Regions from separate parts of the Pseudomonas sp. B21128 genome, predicted to be linked through region 2. Evidence: predicted binding sites of a transcription regulator. Region 2 holds the regulator's gene; each other region holds the start of a gene.
What was found. Region 2 encodes FliA, which starts transcription of late flagellar genes. Its sites were predicted from a motif close to CTAAAGTTTNNNNNNNNNNNGCCGNTAA; they were not measured.

Region 1 (5,842 bases), 1.1 Mb from region 2:
GCCAGGCGCAAATGGTGGTCGTGGCCAGCCCGACATTCATGCAAGGCCAGTCGATCAGCCACCCGCAAGACCTGAAGAACTTGCCGGTGCTCGGCGCGCTCGAGGCCGATCGGCTGGTGCATGTGCGTTTAATCGATCAACAGGGCACCAGTTTCGAGCTGAGCATGGAAGCACGGCTGGGCATCGACGATTTTGTCGTGCGCAAGGCTTGTGTGCTGGCCGGCCAGGGCTTCACGCTATTGCCCATGATGTATTGCGAAGCCGAGTTGGAAAGCGGCGCGCTGGTGCAGTTGCTGCCCGAATGGTCGCTGCCCGGCGGATGGCTGCAAGCGGTGTACCCGCATCGGCGCGGGGTCATGCCGGCGGTGCGTGCGTGGATTGATCACCTGGTCGAGTCGTTCAATGCCTGTGGGGAGCGGTTGTTATGAGCAAGGGAAAAATGAGCGAAGCGGACGTCGCCGCGTTTTGTCTGGCATTGCCGGGCGCGCGCGAGGACTACAAGTGGGGTGGCGTGCGCGTATTTTCGATTGCCGGCAACAAGATGTTTGCCTTGCAGGGGCTGCGTGGGGATTCACTGGCGTTCAAGGTCGACAAAGACCTGTTTTTAGGCCATTGCGACCGCCCCGGGATCCATCCCGCTCCTTATCTGGCAAGGGCACAGTGGATCATCATGCATCCGCCCTACCCGCTGGGCACCGAGGAATTGCAGGGGTTGCTGCAACGGTCGCATCAGTTGGTGGTGAGCAAGTTGCCGAAGAAAACCCGGATTGGATTACTGCTTTAACCACAGTATCTGTGGGAGCGAGCTTGCTGGCGAAAGCGGCTTGTCATTGAGCAATGATGTCGACTGACACGACCTCTTCGCGAGCAAGCTCGCTCCCACAGGTTTCTATGTGATCTCTCAAAGGAAGGACAACAGGTTCGAACCGAGGAACAACTGGTCGATCCAGAACACCTGATGCAACACGACAATCATCCAGAACAGCACCTGAAACGACACTTTGCGCGTCTTGTGCCGGAACACCTGTTGGGCAATCAGCGCACCCGGCCAGCCGCCCGCCAGCTCCACCGCATGAAGGATGTTTTCCGGCGTGCGCCACGCATCGTTGCGAGCCTTGCGCTTGTCCGCCCAGTACATGAAAAACGCCAACACGCTGACGATGCCATACGCCGCCAGCGGCAGCAGAGAAATGCCGCTCAGCCACATCGACAGCGAGCCTGCCAACGGCAACGCACAGACGATCAACAGGACGACCAGCTTCAGTTTCAGGTGCTGAATATTGCCTCCGGACGGCCGACCTTCGGGGCGGCGCGCGCGCGAATCACTCATGCCTTGGCCGCCGACCAGTCCACCCAGCCAAACTGCCAGGTCGCCAGAATCACCAGCCCGAATACAATCCGATACCAGGCAAATGCCGCATAGCTATGGCTGCCGATGAACTTGAGGAGGCCGCGCACGGCGATCATCGCGAAGATAAATGCGGTGACGAAACCGATGGCAAACACCGGAAAATCCGCCGGCACAAATAGATCGCGATACTTGTAGCCCGAGTACACCGCAGCACCGACCATGGTCGGCATGGCGAGGAAGAACGAGAACTCGGTGGCGGTCTTGCGCGACAGGCCGAACAGCAGGCCGCCAATGATCGTCGAGCCGGAACGCGAAGTGCCGGGAATCATTGCCAGGCATTGGGCGAAGCCGATTTTAAGGGCGTCGCTCCAGCGAATCTCATCGACCGTTTCGGCATGCACTTCATGCTGACGCTTTTCGGCCCACAACATGATCACCCCGCCCACCACCAACGCCGCCGCCACAGTGATCGGGTTGAACAGGTATTCGTGAATCAGGTCGGCAAAAATCACCCCCAACACCACGGCAGGTAAGAACGCGATCAGCAGATTAGCCGTAAAGCGCCGCGCACTTGGCTGGGTCGGCAAGCCGATGACCACGTCGAAAATTTTGCGGCGAAATTCCCAGACCACGGCGAGAATCGCGCCCAGCTGAATAATAATGTTGAACGCCATGGCCCGTTCGCCGCCGAAGTTGAGCAGGTCGGCAACAATGATCTGGTGTCCGGTACTGGAAATGGGCAAAAACTCCGTCAGCCCTTCTACAACTCCTAGTATCAATGCCTGCAAGGCGGTCCAAAGATCCATCAATCCCCCAAAGAGCGATGCACGCCGGCATGCCCCGATAGTATTTTTTTACGTTCACTGCGATCAGCGTAGCTGGTTAATGCTGGACCGATTCCGCGCGCACAGGATCCCTAGGAACGGGTCAAAATTCCGTGAAATATCAACTTCGATTCAGGTTTTCACGCGCGGGGCCGAAATCCTAACAGACAAGCCTTATTAGCGCTGCCGCGTTATACGACTTGGGTCGCGTATGCCCGCTCGCGAAATCGTGGTTGGATGCTGGCGGTCGTTTATTACAAGAAAAAGAATCCGGAGTGACAGCGTTATGAACAGCTTGCGCAGTGTGTCGATCAGCCGACGCTTGTGGCTCATCTTGATTGTGGCGGTGGTCATGTTGCTGACCTTGGGCGTATTGATGCTCAAGCAGATCCACGACGACCTGTATCACGCCAAAGCCCAGAAAACCCAGCACGTGGTACAGACCGCCAGTGGCCTGCTGACCTACTACCACGAGCTGGAAACCGCCGGAACGCTGACTAAAGAGGCGGCGCAGAAACAAGCCCTCACGGCCATCCGTGGGCTGCGCTACGACCAGAGCGATTACTTCTGGATCAACGACCTGACCCCAGTGATGGTCATGCACCCGACCAACCCCAAACTCGAAGGCCAGAACCTCTCGGCAATCCGCGATCCGGACGGTTTTGCGGTGTTCAACGAAATGGTCGCGATTGCCCGGTCCAAGGGCGCCGGCATGGTCGATTACCGCTGGCCGAAACCCGGCGCGAGTGAGCCTGTGGCGAAAACCTCTTACGTCAAACTGTTCGAGCCGTGGGGCTGGGTGCTTGGCTCCGGGGTTTACGTTGACGACGTGCAGGCCGAATTCCAGGGCCAGGTGATCAAGGCCACCGTGATCGGTCTGGGGATTGCCATGATCATGGCGCTGCTGGTGATCCTGATCGCGCGCAGCATCGTGCGCCCCTTGCAGGAAACCGTGAATGCCATGGCCAACATCGCCAGCGGCGAAAGCGACCTGACCCGCAGCCTCGATACCCACGGCAAGGACGAAGTGACCGAACTGGCTCACCACTTCAATGCGTTTACCGCCAAATTGCGCCGGGTGATCGGTGAGTTGCAGGTGTCGGCCAGCGCGCTCGGTCAATCGTCCAGCGAACTGGGCAACGATGCCTCGCAAGCTCAGCAACGTAGTCAGCAACAGTCGCAACAAATGGAGTTGGTGGCCACCGCGATCAACGAGGTGACTTACGGCGTGCAGGACGTGGCGAAAAACGCTGAGCATGCGGCCACCGAAATGCGTGATGCCGAGGCGCAGGCGCAACAGGGCCAGATCAATATCGACGGTAGCCTGCAACAAATCGACAAGCTCTCCGGCACCATTGATCAAGCAGTCGAGGTGATTCGCACCTTGGCCACCGAAAGTACCCAGATCGGCAGCGTGCTGGAGGTGATTCGCTCGATTGCCGAGCAAACCAACCTGCTCGCCCTCAACGCGGCGATCGAAGCGGCGCGTGCTGGTGAACAGGGCCGTGGATTCGCCGTGGTGGCGGATGAAGTGCGCTTGCTGGCGCAGCGTACGCAGAAGTCGACAGCGGAAATCCAGTCGATGATCGAACGCCTGCAAAATCACTCCGAGGCGGCGGTGAAGGTCATCGGTGACAGCAGCAAGGCGTCGCAACTGACCATTGAACAGGCCGGGCTGGCGGGCGCGAGCCTGAATGCCATCGGCCAGGCGTTGCGCAACCTCAATGGCCTGAACGCGTCGATTGCCAGCGCCACGCTACAACAGGCGCATGTGGTCGAGGACATCAACCAGAACGTTACCCAGGCGGCGGGGCTTTCTCACAGCACGGCCATGGCGGCAGAACAGTCGAGTGCGGCGAGCGTACGCCTTGGGCAACTGAGCGAACAACTCAACGGCCTCCTGCGCCAGTTCCGCGTGTAATACCTAACCTGTGGGAGCGAGCTTGCTCGCGATAGCGGCTTGTCGGTTGGAAGGTGTTGCCTGCCCCACCGCTATCGCTGGCAAGCCAGCCCCCACAGGTTTTGTGCAGCGCCATCTTTTGTGAGCACAACATGAATCTCTGTGTGAGCTGGCAAACTTTGGCGGCGTGCCACAAAGCCTGAGCACTACATAAATCCCTGTGGGAGCTGGCTTGCCAGCGATGGGGGTGCGACATTCAGCATCAGTGTTGAGTGGGCCGCCACACTGGCGAGCAAGCTCGCTCCCACAGGGTTCTTCAGTGTTCTGGCGAATACAGTACAATCCGCCCCCTCTTTCAACTCCCCCTCAAGGAACCCACATGTCCGGGCTTGAACTGTTTGCCGCCGCTCTCGGTGTCATCGCCGTGTGGCTGACGGTCAAACAGAATCCGTGGTGCTGGCCGATCGGCCTGGTCATGGTGTTGCTCTATAGCTGGATCTTCTTTGAAGTGAAGCTGTATTCGGACATGTTGCTGCAAGTGATCTACGCCGCCCTGCAAGTGTATGGCTGGTGGCAATGGACGCGCGCCGGGACGATGCATGACGGGCGACAAGTCACTCGCCTGGATACTCGCTCGATAGCGCTTGGCCTGAGTGTCGGCGCAATTGGCAGCGTGTTGCTGGGGGCTGCGATGGCGCACTGGACTGACGCGGCGCAACCGTGGCTGGACGCGGCGCTCACCGGTTTCAGCCTGGTTGCGCAGTTATGGATGGCGCAGAAACGCCTGCAATGCTGGGCGCTGTGGTTCGTGCTCGACGTGATTTTTGTCGGACTGTTCCTTTATAAGGGGCTTTACCTCACCGCGGGCCTGTACGCACTGTTCACCGTGATTGCCATTCAGGGCTGGCGCGAATGGCGCGCCGACCCGGCATTGCGCACATGAAGGTCGTGGTTCTGACCGGTCCGGAATCCACTGGCAAGAGCTGGCTGGCGGCGGGCCTTCAGCAACAGTTTGGCGGTCTGCGGGTGGACGAGTACGTGCGCTGGTTTATCGAGCAGAACCCGCGTGACACCTGCCTGGCCGACATCCCCGAGATCGCCCGCGGGCAACTGCAATGGGAAGATCAGGCGCGGGCGCAACAACCGCCGCTGCTGATTCTCGACACCCACTTGTTGAGCAATATGCTCTGGAGCCAGACCCTCTTCAGCGCGTGCCCGGACTGGCTGGAAGGCGAGTTGCTGGCGCGCCATTACGATTTGCACCTGCTTCTTTCGCCGGAACGGATTGACTGGACCGATGACGGTCAGCGCTGCCAGCCGGATCTGGCACAGCGCCTGGCTTTCTTTCAGGCCACGCGTGATTGGCTGGAACAGCATCGGCAACCCTGCCAGATCATCCACGGCGACTGGGCCGAGCGACAGGTCCAGGCCTTCGCGGCCGTTGCGCGCCTGTTGGCCAACTGACGGGGCACTTGACCCACTGTTTCACCCTGTTTTGGGGGAAAAGTGTCCATTCCTGAAACACTCGCCCGGGTGCAGAGTGGCCGTTTCAACGCTATTCATCGCTTTGTCATGGCATTTGTTACGTCCCTGATACACATCCGCGCAAACCCTTGTTCCAGAGCATTGTTCAGCCAATAGAAAGGCTGGCGAGACCGCTTGTGTTTCAACGATGAAACACACTGAGCACCGACTCAGCCCGTATTTCTCATAACTCACTGGAAAACAACAACAATTCAAAAGCGGCACAGCTTTCGCTATCTCCTT
Region 2 (5,842 bases):
TGAGCCTGGCGATCAGTCATGAATTGCCGGTCGCGTATCTGACCGATGGCCCACGGATTCCGGATGATTTGCATCTGCCGCGCCGTCATCAACTGGTCAGCCGCGCCGTCAGCGTGCAAATGCAGGAAGAACCCAGCGAAGAAGCCATGGCTGACATGTTCGCTGATATCTATCACAGCCCGACCAAGCAGGTAGGCTGAGGTAATCATGAACAGTTTTTGTACCTACATCGATGGTCTGCCATGCATTGTTCCGTTTGTGAACGCGCAGCCAGTAATGTGGCCTCCGTCTATGCAAGACAAGGTAAAGAAATAACATGGGCAGCATGCATCCCGTACAGGTTATCGCGGTGACCGGCGGCAAAGGTGGCGTCGGCAAGACTAACGTGTCAGTGAACTTGTCTCTTGCGCTGGCAGAGCTTGGCCGTCGGGTCATGCTGCTGGACGCCGATCTGGGACTGGCGAACGTCGACGTTCTGTTGGGCCTGACGCCCAAACGCACCTTGGCCGACGTGATCGAAGGCCGCTGCGAATTGCGCGACGTGCTGTTGCAAGGCCCGGGCGGAATTCGCATCGTGCCGGCTGCGTCGGGCACTCAGAGCATGGTGCATCTGAGCCCGGCTCAGCATGCCGGTCTGATTCAGGCGTTCAGCGACATCGGCGACAATCTCGACGTCCTGGTGATCGACACCGCTGCGGGCATTGGTGACTCGGTAGTCAGTTTCGTACGCGCCGCGCAAGAAGTGTTGCTGGTGGTCTGCGACGAGCCGACTTCGATCACCGACGCTTACGCGCTGATCAAGTTGCTCAACCGCGATTACGGCATGAACCGCTTCCGCGTTCTGGCCAACATGGCGCAGAGCCCGCAGGAAGGGCGCAACCTGTTCGCCAAGTTGACCAAGGTCACGGATCGCTTTCTTGACGTGGCCCTACAATACGTCGGCGCCGTGCCTTACGACGAAAGCGTACGCAAGGCCGTGCAGAAACAACGTGCGGTCTATGAAGCCTTCCCCCGTTCCAAGTGCGCACTGGCGTTCAAGGCAATCGCACAGAAGGTCGATACCTGGCCGCTGCCTGCCAACCCGCGCGGCCACCTTGAATTCTTCGTCGAGCGTCTCGTGCAGCAAACGGCAGGGCCTGTCATATGACCGCAAGCGGTATGAACTACTACAAGAAGTCGGCACGTGATGCGCAGTACGAGTTGATCGAGCGTTACGCGCCACTGGTCAAACGTATTGCCTACCACTTGCTGGCACGGTTGCCGGCGAGTGTGCAGGTCGAGGATCTGATCCAGGCCGGAATGATCGGCCTGCTCGAAGTCTCGACCAAATATGACGCCAGCAAAGGCGCCAGTTTCGAAACGTACGCGGGCATTCGAATCCGCGGCGCGATGCTCGACGAAGTGCGCAAAGGGGACTGGGCGCCACGCTCGGTTCACCGCAATACCCGTATGGTCAGCGACGCAATTCGCTCGATTGAAGCTAAAACCGGCCGTGATGCTAAAGATCACGAAGTTGCGGCCGAACTCCAATTGAGTCTCGACGATTATTACGGGATTTTGAATGACACCCTGGGCAGCCGCTTGTTCAGTTTCGACGACCTGTTGCAGGACGGCGAACACGAAGGGCTGCACGAGGATGGCGCGAGTGCTCATCTTGAGCCGTCACGCGATCTGGAAGATGAACGCTTCCAGGCAGCGCTGGCGGACGCGATTGCCAATTTGCCGGAGCGTGAGCGACTGGTGTTGGCGCTGTACTACGACGAAGAGCTGAACCTCAAGGAGATCGGTGAAGTCCTTGGCGTCAGTGAATCGCGGGTCAGCCAGTTACACAGCCAGTGCGCGGCCCGTTTGCGGGGGCGTTTGGGGGAGTGGCGAGCGCGCTGAAGGCAGTGTGGGGACACTGCGAACGAGGCTGGTGCGGTGATGAACGGCACCGGTCTTGCTCTGTTGTGCTCCAGACAGTCTTTGAGTGTTACGCCGGATTGAATGAAATGGCGCGTCCAGGTGCTGGGCGCGTTTAAGACTGCTTGGAGGTCGAATTGGACAAGAACATGAAAATCCTCATCGTTGATGACTTCTCAACGATGCGGCGGATCATCAAGAACCTGCTGCGCGATCTGGGGTTCACCAACACCGTCGAGGCTGACGATGGCATTACCGCCATTCCGGTTCTCAACAGCGGCAGCATCGACTTTCTGGTAACGGACTGGAACATGCCGGGCATGACCGGTATCGACCTGCTGCGTCACGTGCGCGCCGATGAAAAACTCAAGCACCTGCCAGTGCTGATGGTGACCGCTGAAGCCAAGCGCGAACAGATCATTGAAGCAGCCCAGGCCGGTGTAAACGGCTATGTGGTGAAACCCTTCACGGCCCAGGCGTTGAAAGACAAGATCGAGAAGATTTTCGAACGCATCGGTTGAGAAACTGCGCCACGGGGGAGCTATGGACCACAACGAATCTTCACAGGGCGATTTTGAATCGACCCTGAAAAAACATGCGGTCGAACTGGTCGAAAGCCTTGAAAAGGGCAGGTTCGGCGACGCTGTGCAATTGATCCATGAGCTCAATCAGACCCGTGACCGTGGCCTGTACCAGGAAGTTGGCAAGCTCACACGTGAACTGCACAGTGCGATCGTCAATTTCCAGATTGATCCGAACATGCCGCAGGCCGAGGAAGTGTCGCAAATTACCGACGCCACCGAACGCCTGGGCTATGTGGTCAAGCTGACGGAAGCCGCGGCCAACCGCACCATGGATCTGGTGGAAAGCGCCACGCCGGTGGTCAATGGTCTGGCTGAAGAAGCCCAGGCCTTGAGTACCGATTGGGGTCGTTTCATGCGTCGTGAGGTCGGGGCTGAAGAGTTCCGCGAACTGGCGCGCCGGGTCGACGGTTTTCTGTCACGCAGCAGCACGGGCAACCGTGCGGTGTCGAGCAATCTGAACGACATCCTGCTGGCTCAGGATTATCAGGACCTCACCGGTCAGGTCATCAAGCGTGTGACCCAACTGGTCACCGAAGTCGAAAGCAATTTGCTCAAACTCGTGCTCATGGCCAGTCAGGTGGACCGCTTTGCGGGCATCGAACATGACCGTACGGCGATGCTCGCTGAAAAAGATCCACAAAAACATCTCTCGCAGGGTGAAGGTCCGCAGATTCATGCCGATAAACGAGAAGACGTTGTGTCCGGTCAGGACGATGTGGACGATTTGCTATCCAGCCTTGGATTTTGAAGTTTAGGTTTTTAGACCTGTTAGGAGCACCCCCTTAATGAGCTTCGGCGCCGATGAAGAGATCCTTCAGGATTTCCTGGTTGAGGCCGGCGAGATTCTTGAGCAACTGTCAGAACAATTGGTCGAGCTGGAAAGCCGCCCGGATGATGCTGATCTGCTCAACGCAATTTTTCGCGGTTTCCACACTGTAAAAGGGGGCGCCGGCTTCCTTCAGCTCAATGAGCTGGTTGAGTGCTGTCACATCGCCGAAAACGTGTTCGACATCCTGCGCAAGGGTGAGCGTCGCGTTGATTCAGAACTGATGGACGTTGTGCTCGAAGCACTGGACGCGGTGAACGGCATGTTCACCGAAGTGCGCGAGCGCAGCCCGATTACGGCGGCTACGCCTGAGCTGCTGGCTGCCCTGGCGCGTCTGGCCGAACCGCAATCGGCTGATGCCGTAGCGGTTGAAGAAGTCGTTGAGGCACCGGTTGCCGAAAGCGATTCGGGCGACATCACCGATAACGAATTTGAACAGTTGCTGGACTCGCTGAACGCCGTCAAGGCTCAGGCCGAAGCCCCGGCGGCGGCCGCTGCGCCTGCTGCAACTGAAGCGGCCAGCGATGAAATCACCGATGCCGAGTTCGAGTCGTTGCTCGATCAACTGCACGGCAAAGGTCAGTTCGCGGTTGATGCGGTGGCTCCAGCGGCACCGGCCCCTGCGGCACCGGCCAAGGGCGACAGCTCGGACATCACCGACGACGAATTCGAAGCGCTGCTCGACCAGTTGCACGGCAAGGGCAACTTTGCCGTTGATGCGCTGGAATCGGCGATTGCCGCGGTGCCTGCGCCTGCTGCTCCGGCAGCGGCTGCGGCTGGCAGCGATCTGATCAGTGATCACGAATTCGAATCGCTGCTCGACGAATTGCACGGCAAAGGCAAGTTCACTGAGGTAGGGACTGCGTCTGCCGGCAGCACTGCCGCCGTCGCAAAACCTGCCGCCAAGGCCCCGGCCGCAGCGCCCACGCCTGCGCCGAAAGCCGAATCGCCAAAACCGGCGGCCGCTGCTGCACCGGCTCCGGCCCGTGCGCCAGCCGCGCCACCGCCGGAAAAACCGGCCAGCGAAGCCGAAACCACCGTGCGGGTCGACACTGCACGTCTCGACGAAATCATGAACATGGTCGGCGAGCTGGTGCTGGTGCGTAACCGTCTGGTGCGCCTGGGCCTGAACAGCGGCGACGAAGCCATGCAAAAGGCTGTGTCGAACCTCGACGTGGTCACGGCTGACTTGCAGACTGCGGTGATGAAAACGCGGATGCAACCGATCAAGAAGGTCTTCGGGCGCTTCCCGCGTCTGGTTCGCGATCTGGCTCGTCAGCTCAAGAAAGAAATCAACCTGGAACTGGTCGGCGAAGAAACCGACCTCGACAAAAACCTTGTCGAGGCCCTGGCCGATCCGCTGGTCCACTTGGTGCGCAACGCGGTCGACCACGGCATCGAGTCGCCGGAAGAACGCGAAGCTTCGGGCAAGGCCCGTGGCGGTAAAGTGGTGCTGGCCGCCGAGCAGGAAGGCGATCACATCCTGCTGTCGATTTCCGATGACGGCAAAGGCATGGACCCGAACGTCCTGCGCGCCATCGCGGTGAAACGCGGTGTGATGGACAAGGATGCAGCCGATCGCCTGAGCGATACCGAGTGCTACAACCTGATCTTCGCCCCTGGGTTCTCGACCAAGACCGAGATCTCCGACGTGTCCGGCCGCGGTGTCGGCATGGACGTGGTGAAGACCAAGATTTCCCAGCTCAACGGTTCGATCAACATCTACTCGACCAAGGGCCAGGGCTCGAAGATCGTCATCAAGGTGCCGTTGACCTTGGCGATCATGCCGACGCTGATGGTCATGCTGGGCAATCAGGCGTTTGCGTTCCCGCTGGTCAACGTCAACGAAATCTTCCACCTCGACCTGTCGACCACCAACGTCGTCGACGGTCAGGAAGTGGTGATCGTGCGGGACAAGGCCTTGCCATTGTTCTACCTCAAGCGCTGGCTGGTCAGCTCCGCCGCTCACGAAGAGCAGCGCGAAGGCCATGTGGTGATCCTTTCGGTGGGCACCCAGCGGATCGGCTTCGTCGTCGATCAACTGGTTGGCCAGGAAGAAGTGGTCATCAAGCCATTGGGCAAAATGCTTCAGGGCACTCCGGGCATGTCCGGCGCCACCATCACTGGTGACGGCCGTATCGCACTGATCCTTGATGTTCCGAGCATGCTCAAGCGTTACGCCGCACGGCGTATTTGAATCCGGGGCGGCGGGGCGATGACGCTCCGCTGCACCTAATGGAGTGTTTATGGCAGTCAAAGTCCTGGTGGTGGACGATTCGGGTTTTTTCCGCCGCCGCGTCTCGGAAATTCTTTCAGCGGATCCGAGCATCCAGGTTGTCGGTACGGCAACCAACGGTAAAGAGGCGATCGATCAGGCTATGGCGCTCAAGCCTGACGTGATCACCATGGACTACGAGATGCCAATGATGGACGGCATCACGGCAGTGCGGCACATCATGCAGCGCTGCCCGACCCCGGTGTTGATGTTCTCCTCGCTGACCCACGAAGGCGCCCGGGTAACCCTGGATGC
Region 3 (5,842 bases), 1.2 Mb from region 2:
ATCCCTGTGGGAGCTGGCTTGCCAGCGATAGCGATGTGTCAGTCACCATTAATGTTGACTGATCTGCCGCCATCGCTGGCAAGCCAGCTCCCACAGTGTTTTGGGGTGTTTGTTAAGTCGGCGCGCGGCTCCAACATCACGCTTATCAATCATCCTGTTCAGCCTTTATCCGCACGCCTAGACTCGGCCCAACCCAATTTCAGGTAGGCCGCCATGTCCGAGACGCTGCTCAGTTCCCGCAATCTGGCTTTCGAGCTGTATGAAGTTCTTGATGCCGAGGGCCTGACCCGGCGTGAGCGCTTTGCCGAGCACAACCGCGAGACGTTCGATGCCGCCATTGGCACGGCCCGCAACATTGCCGAGAAATACTTCGCGCCGCACAACCGCAAGGGTGACGAGAACGAGCCGCGCTACGAGAACGGTCAGGCGATTCTGATTCCCGAGGTGAAACCGGCGGTGGACGCTTTCCTCGAAGCCGGATTCCTCAACGCTGCGAGAAGTTTCGACGCCGGCGGCATGCAACTTCCTACCCTGCTGTCGCAAGCCTGCTTCGCGCATTTCCAGTCGGCCAATGCGGCTTCGACTTCGTACCCGTTCCTGACCATGGGCGCGGCCAACCTGATCGAAAGCTTCGGCACAGATGAACAGAAGCAGCGCTTCCTGCAACCGATGATCGATGGCCGTTTCTTCGGCACCATGGCCCTGACCGAGCCGCACGCGGGCTCTTCCCTGTCGGATATTCGCACCCGCGCCGAGCCTGCGGCCGACGGCACCTATCGCCTCAAGGGCAACAAGATCTTTATTTCCGGCGGTGATCATCCGCTTTCGGAAAACATCGTGCACATGGTGCTGGCCAAGCTGCCAGACGCGCCGCCGGGGGTAAAAGGTATCTCGCTGTTCATCGTGCCGAAGTTTCTGGTCAACGATGACGGCACCCTGGGCCAACGTAACGATGTGCTGCTGGCCGGGCTATTCCACAAGATGGGCTGGCGTGGCACGACGTCTACCGCGCTGAACTTCGGCGATAACGGTGAATGTGTCGGCTATCTGGTCGGTGAAGCGCATCGCGGTCTGAGCTACATGTTCCAGATGATGAACGAGGCGCGAATCGGCGTTGGCATGGGCGCGGTGATGCTCGGTTACGCCGGTTACCTGTATTCGCTGGAGTACGCTCGCGAACGTCCGCAAGGCCGGGTGCCGGACAGCAAGGACCCAACCACTGCGCCCGTGGCGATCATTCAGCACGCCGACGTCAGACGCATGCTGCTGACGCAAAAGTCCTACGTCGAAGGTGCCTTTGACCTCGGGCTGTATGCGGCGAGGTTGTTCGATGACACCACAACACTGGAAACCGAAGCCGAGCGCAAGCACGCCCATGAACTGCTGGATTTACTGACACCCATCGTCAAATCCTGGCCGTCGGAGTTCTGCCTCAAGGCGAATGAACTGGCGATCCAGATTCTCGGCGGCCACGGCTACACCCGCGAATACCCGGTTGAGCAGTATTACCGCGACAACCGTTTGAATCCGATTCACGAAGGCACCCACGGCATTCAGTCGCTGGACTTGCTCGGGCGCAAACTGGCGCAGAACGGTGGGGCAGGCTTGAAGCAACTGGTGCGGCTGATCGCCGACACCGCTGAACGCGCTGTTGCGTACGAATCGTTAACCGCACTGCGTGAGCCGTTGGAAAAACTGGTGGCGCGCCTGCAAGTGGTGACCATCGGTTTGCTGACCGATCTTGCTCAGGGCAAGGTCAACAGCAGCCTGGCGAATTCGGCGCTGTATCTGAAAGTGTTTGGCCACACGGTGATTGGCTGGCGCTGGCTGGAGCAGGCTATTCGCGCCGAGGAAGGCTTGGTCAAGGGCAATGCGGCGGATACCGACTTCTATAAGGGCAAGTTGCAGGCGGCGCGGTATTTCCTGACGTGGGAAGTGCCGGGTTGTCACCACGAGTTGGCGTTGCTGGAGGCGCGGGATGATACCTGCCTGGCGATGCAGGATGAGTGGTTTTAAAGGCTGACCCTCGGCACGCCCATAACGCGCGCCGTTTGTACACCTGTAAAACCTGACAGGTTACGTTGCAACACTGCAGGTATACCTTCGTCTCTTCGAAGTTACAGCACACAACGGAGGCGGGTATGACCGAGAGACAATTGAAAGCCGCAAGAGCCGAGCCCCTCGACCACATGCTGCTACACATAAATATCGGCGAGAAGCTGCTTCGAGGCAGCACAGCTAAAGTGGTCAGCGCAAAACACTTTGCTGCAAGTGATTGGGATTACAAGGTTGAAGTGACCTTATCGGGTGAAACCCTGACGTCGCAACAACCCGTCAGCCATGACCAGATGCTGTGGGCCGCTCAAAAGGACGATACCTTCGACTTCAACGGAACGAAGCGCACTGTAAAAGCTAAGGTGATCTACGAATCTGGCGGCGAATATTTCTGCGAATTGCAGATTTGAACGCTGGCACGCTGAGCGGGCTTGAGCGCTCTGAACAAGAGCGCTCTTTCGAGGCGGCATTGGCCAAAGGCCTCATTAGCCCTGATTGATGGTCTTGGCGATGGTGTCGACCGTGGCGCTGACTTGCTCTTGGTAACGGTCGAGTTCTTGCTGGTGCTGTTTCTTCATTTCGATCTGCTGCGAGCACAGATTCATCGCCGCCAGCACCAGCAGGCGGTCGCCGATCAGCGTCGGGTATTTCCTTTTGGTGTCGTCCAGCGCGGCCTTGAGCATGAGTGCTGCGTCCAGCAGGGTCTGTTCTTCCCCGGCCGGTGCCTTGATCGAATAGTCCTCCCCAAGAATGGAGACGACTTTTACCCCTGCTGAGTGGTGGTTCATGCGCTGACAGGACCTGCGTTGACGCGATCAACCAGAGCCTGAATGCGCGCGGCGGTGGCGCCGTGTTTTTCTTCCTGTTCCATCAGGTTCAGTTGCAGGCTTTCGTTTTCATCCTTGGCCTGGGCCAGTTCCGTGGACAGGGTCTGGTTGGTTTGCGAAAGGGTCTGGTTCTGTTGCACCAGGTCGCTGACGAGCTGTTCCAACTGGCTGAGGGATGCTTCCAACATTTTGATCTTCCAAGCGTTTTTCAAAGGGCGCGTACGATAAAGAAAAGTCGTCGTGGACGCTAGGTTTAAACCGGCGCAAAGCCTTGATTTGCCTGACGGCCGACCGTTCTCGCGAGTTTAAAAGACTGTGATCTGCCGATCTGGTTCCTGCACTTCGTCGCTCAATGCGGGGTGCGACAAATACGCACACGAACTAAAGAGTTCATTTGCCCGACCGATAAGTCATGCAATAGCAGTCTCAGCCCGCATGGATGCGGCCCTTCTCGGTACCCGCCCATGTCCCTCCGCAATATGAATATCGCCCCCCGGGCGTTCACCGGTTTCGCCCTGATCGGCGGCCTGATGTTGATTCTCGGTGTGTTCGCCCTGAACCAGATGAGCAAAATCCGCGCGGCAGGCGAAGACATCGCCACCGCCAGCGTGCCTTCCATCAAGGCCCTCGATGAATTCACTCAACTGACGCTACGCCTTCGAGTGCTGTCGTATCGCTTGCTGATCAACCGCGAACCGGACGTCCAGCAAAAAACCTTCGAGCTCTTCGAGCTGCGCAACAAGCAGATCGCCGACGCACAACGCGCCTATGAACCGTTGATCGACGGCCCACAGGAACGCTCGGCTTACGACCAGTACGTGCAATTGCTCGCGCAGTACCGCCAGATGGAAGACAGGATGAAAACCCTGTCGCGCAACAACCAGATCGATGAACTGCGGCAGATGCTCAACAGCGACTTGCTGAGCAATTCGGAAGCGGTGAATGCTGCGTTGGCGCGCTTGCTGGAAATCAACACCCAGCAAATCGCCGAAACGGATAAGGGTGCGTCTGACCAGTACGCCATGTCGTTCAACCTGGTGGTCACTCTGCTGATCATCGCCAGCGGCCTGACTTTGCTGTTCGCCTGGTTGCTGACCAACAGCATCACCAAGCCAATCTCCAAAGCCCTGGAAGCGGCAGAGACCATCGCCGAAGGCAACCTCACGCAGCCGATCCACGTCGACGGCAGCGACGAAGCCGGACGCCTGCTGGCGGCAATGGCCAAGATGCAATCGAAGCTGCGTGACACCCTGCAGCGGATTTCCGGCTCGGCCACGCAACTTGCCTCGGCCGCTGAAGAACTGAACAGCGTCACCGACGAAAGCGCTCGCGGTCTGACTCAGCAGAACAACGAAATCGAACAGGCGGCTACAGCGGTCAACGAGATGACCAGCGCGGTCGAAGAAGTCGCCCGCAACGCGGTCAGCACCTCGGAAGCTTCGAAGAACGCCACCACTTCGGCAGGCGACGGTCGTGACCTGGTGCAGGAGACGGTCAGCGCCATCGAACGCATGAGCGCCGACGTGCAGAGCACGGCGAGCCTGATCGGCGAGCTGGCCAATGAATCCCGTGACATCGGCAAGGTGCTGGACGTGATTCGTGGCCTGGCGGATCAGACCAACCTGCTGGCGCTGAACGCCGCGATTGAAGCCGCCCGTGCCGGTGAGGCCGGTCGTGGTTTTGCGGTGGTGGCGGACGAAGTGCGTGCCTTGGCCCATCGCACACAGCAGTCGACCAGCGAAATCGAGCGCATGATCGGCAGCATTCAAAGCGGCACCGAACACGCCGTGGATTCGATGCGCAACAGCACTGAGCGTGCTGAGTCGACGCTGAATATTGCCCGCGGTGCCGGGATGTCGCTGGACACCATCAACACCGCCATCGTCGAGATCAACGAACGCAACCTGGTAATCGCCAGCGCTGCTGAAGAGCAGGCGCAGGTGGCGCGGGAAGTCGACCGAAATCTGGTGAACATCCGCGATCTGTCGGTGCAATCGGCGACCGGGGCGAATCAGACCAGTGCGGCGAGTAACGAGTTGTCGCGGCTGGCGCTGGATCTGAACAATATGGTTGGGCGGTTCAGCCTTTGATTCTGTAAACCAAGATCAAGATCAAAAGCCCCCTCACCCCAGCCCTCTCCCCGAGGGAGAGGGAGCAGATCATCGTGCTTTTCAAAACCTGAGTTCGACTCAACATCTCAGGTTGGTGTACCTCGCGAGAACTCCGCGCTCAGCCCCCTCTCCCCTCCGGGTGAGGGGAAAGGGGGCAGATCTTCGTGCTTTTCCAAACCTGAGTTCGACTCGGCATCTCAGGTCGGCGTAGCCCGCACAAGCACCCCGGTCAGTCCCCTCTCCCTCTGGGAGAGGGTTAGGGTGAGGGCAGCCATCGCGAGCCAAACTGAATCCTCGAACACCCCAGCGTGAAAACCTTTTTGACAGCATCACATTTCAACAGGTTAGAATCGCTGGCACGCAGACTGCATGGTCAGTTTTCGCCCGTCTTTACGCTTCTGGAGTACTGCCTTTGAATGCGACGACCATCAACAGCCTGTTCTTGATCGGCGCGTTGCTGGTAGGCGCAAGCATTCTTGTCAGCTCACTCTCTTCCCGGCTCGGCATTCCGATTCTGGTCATTATTCTCGCGGTCGGCATGGCCGCCGGGGTCGATGGCGGCGGGATCATTTTCGACAATTACCCCACGGCTTATCTGGTCGGCAACCTCGCGCTGGCGGTGATCCTGCTCGACGGCGGTTTGCGCACGCGGGTATCAAGTTTCCGCGTGGCGTTGTGGCCGGCGCTGTCGTTGGCGACGGTCGGAGTCTTGATCACCACCGGACTGACCGGCATGGCAGCGGCGTGGCTGTTCGACCTGAACCTGATCCAGGGCCTGCTGATCGGCGCCATCGTCGGCTCCACCGACGCCGCGGCAGTGTTCTCGCTCCTCGGCGGCAAGGGCCTGAA

Region 1: the regulator FliA is predicted to act here: its motif matches at 2,307-2,334, upstream of AB4P91_RS19650 (methyl-accepting chemotaxis protein).
Region 3: the regulator FliA is predicted to act here: its motif matches at 3,264-3,291, upstream of AB4P91_RS03115 (methyl-accepting chemotaxis protein).

The regions. Positions count from the first base shown of each region.
Region 1 is NZ_CP162590.1:4,392,835-4,398,676, forward strand. Features, by position in the region: gene AB4P91_RS19630 (LysR substrate-binding domain-containing protein) at 1-428, shown strand, start outside; gene AB4P91_RS19635 (MmcQ/YjbR family DNA-binding protein) at 425-784, shown strand; gene AB4P91_RS19640 (DUF1294 domain-containing protein) at 902-1,330, opposite strand; gene AB4P91_RS19645 (undecaprenyl-diphosphate phosphatase) at 1,327-2,157, opposite strand; gene AB4P91_RS19650 (methyl-accepting chemotaxis protein) at 2,462-4,096, shown strand; gene pnuC (nicotinamide riboside transporter PnuC) at 4,455-5,018, shown strand; gene AB4P91_RS19660 (AAA family ATPase) at 5,015-5,539, shown strand.
Region 2 is NZ_CP162590.1:5,509,430-5,515,271, reverse strand. Features, by position in the region: gene flhF (flagellar biosynthesis protein FlhF) at 1-200, shown strand, start outside; gene fleN (flagellar synthesis regulator FleN) at 317-1,147, shown strand; gene fliA (RNA polymerase sigma factor FliA) at 1,144-1,884, shown strand; gene AB4P91_RS24880 (chemotaxis response regulator CheY) at 2,052-2,423, shown strand; gene AB4P91_RS24875 (protein phosphatase CheZ) at 2,446-3,234, shown strand; gene AB4P91_RS24870 (chemotaxis protein CheA) at 3,272-5,509, shown strand; gene AB4P91_RS24865 (chemotaxis response regulator protein-glutamate methylesterase) at 5,559-5,842, shown strand, end outside.
Region 3 is NZ_CP162590.1:720,344-726,185, forward strand. Features, by position in the region: gene AB4P91_RS03095 (acyl-CoA dehydrogenase) at 214-2,016, shown strand; gene AB4P91_RS03100 (hypothetical protein) at 2,142-2,465, shown strand; gene AB4P91_RS03105 (cell division protein ZapA) at 2,541-2,843, opposite strand; gene AB4P91_RS03110 (hypothetical protein) at 2,840-3,070, opposite strand; gene AB4P91_RS03115 (methyl-accepting chemotaxis protein) at 3,347-4,972, shown strand; gene AB4P91_RS03120 (potassium/proton antiporter) at 5,406-5,842, shown strand, end outside.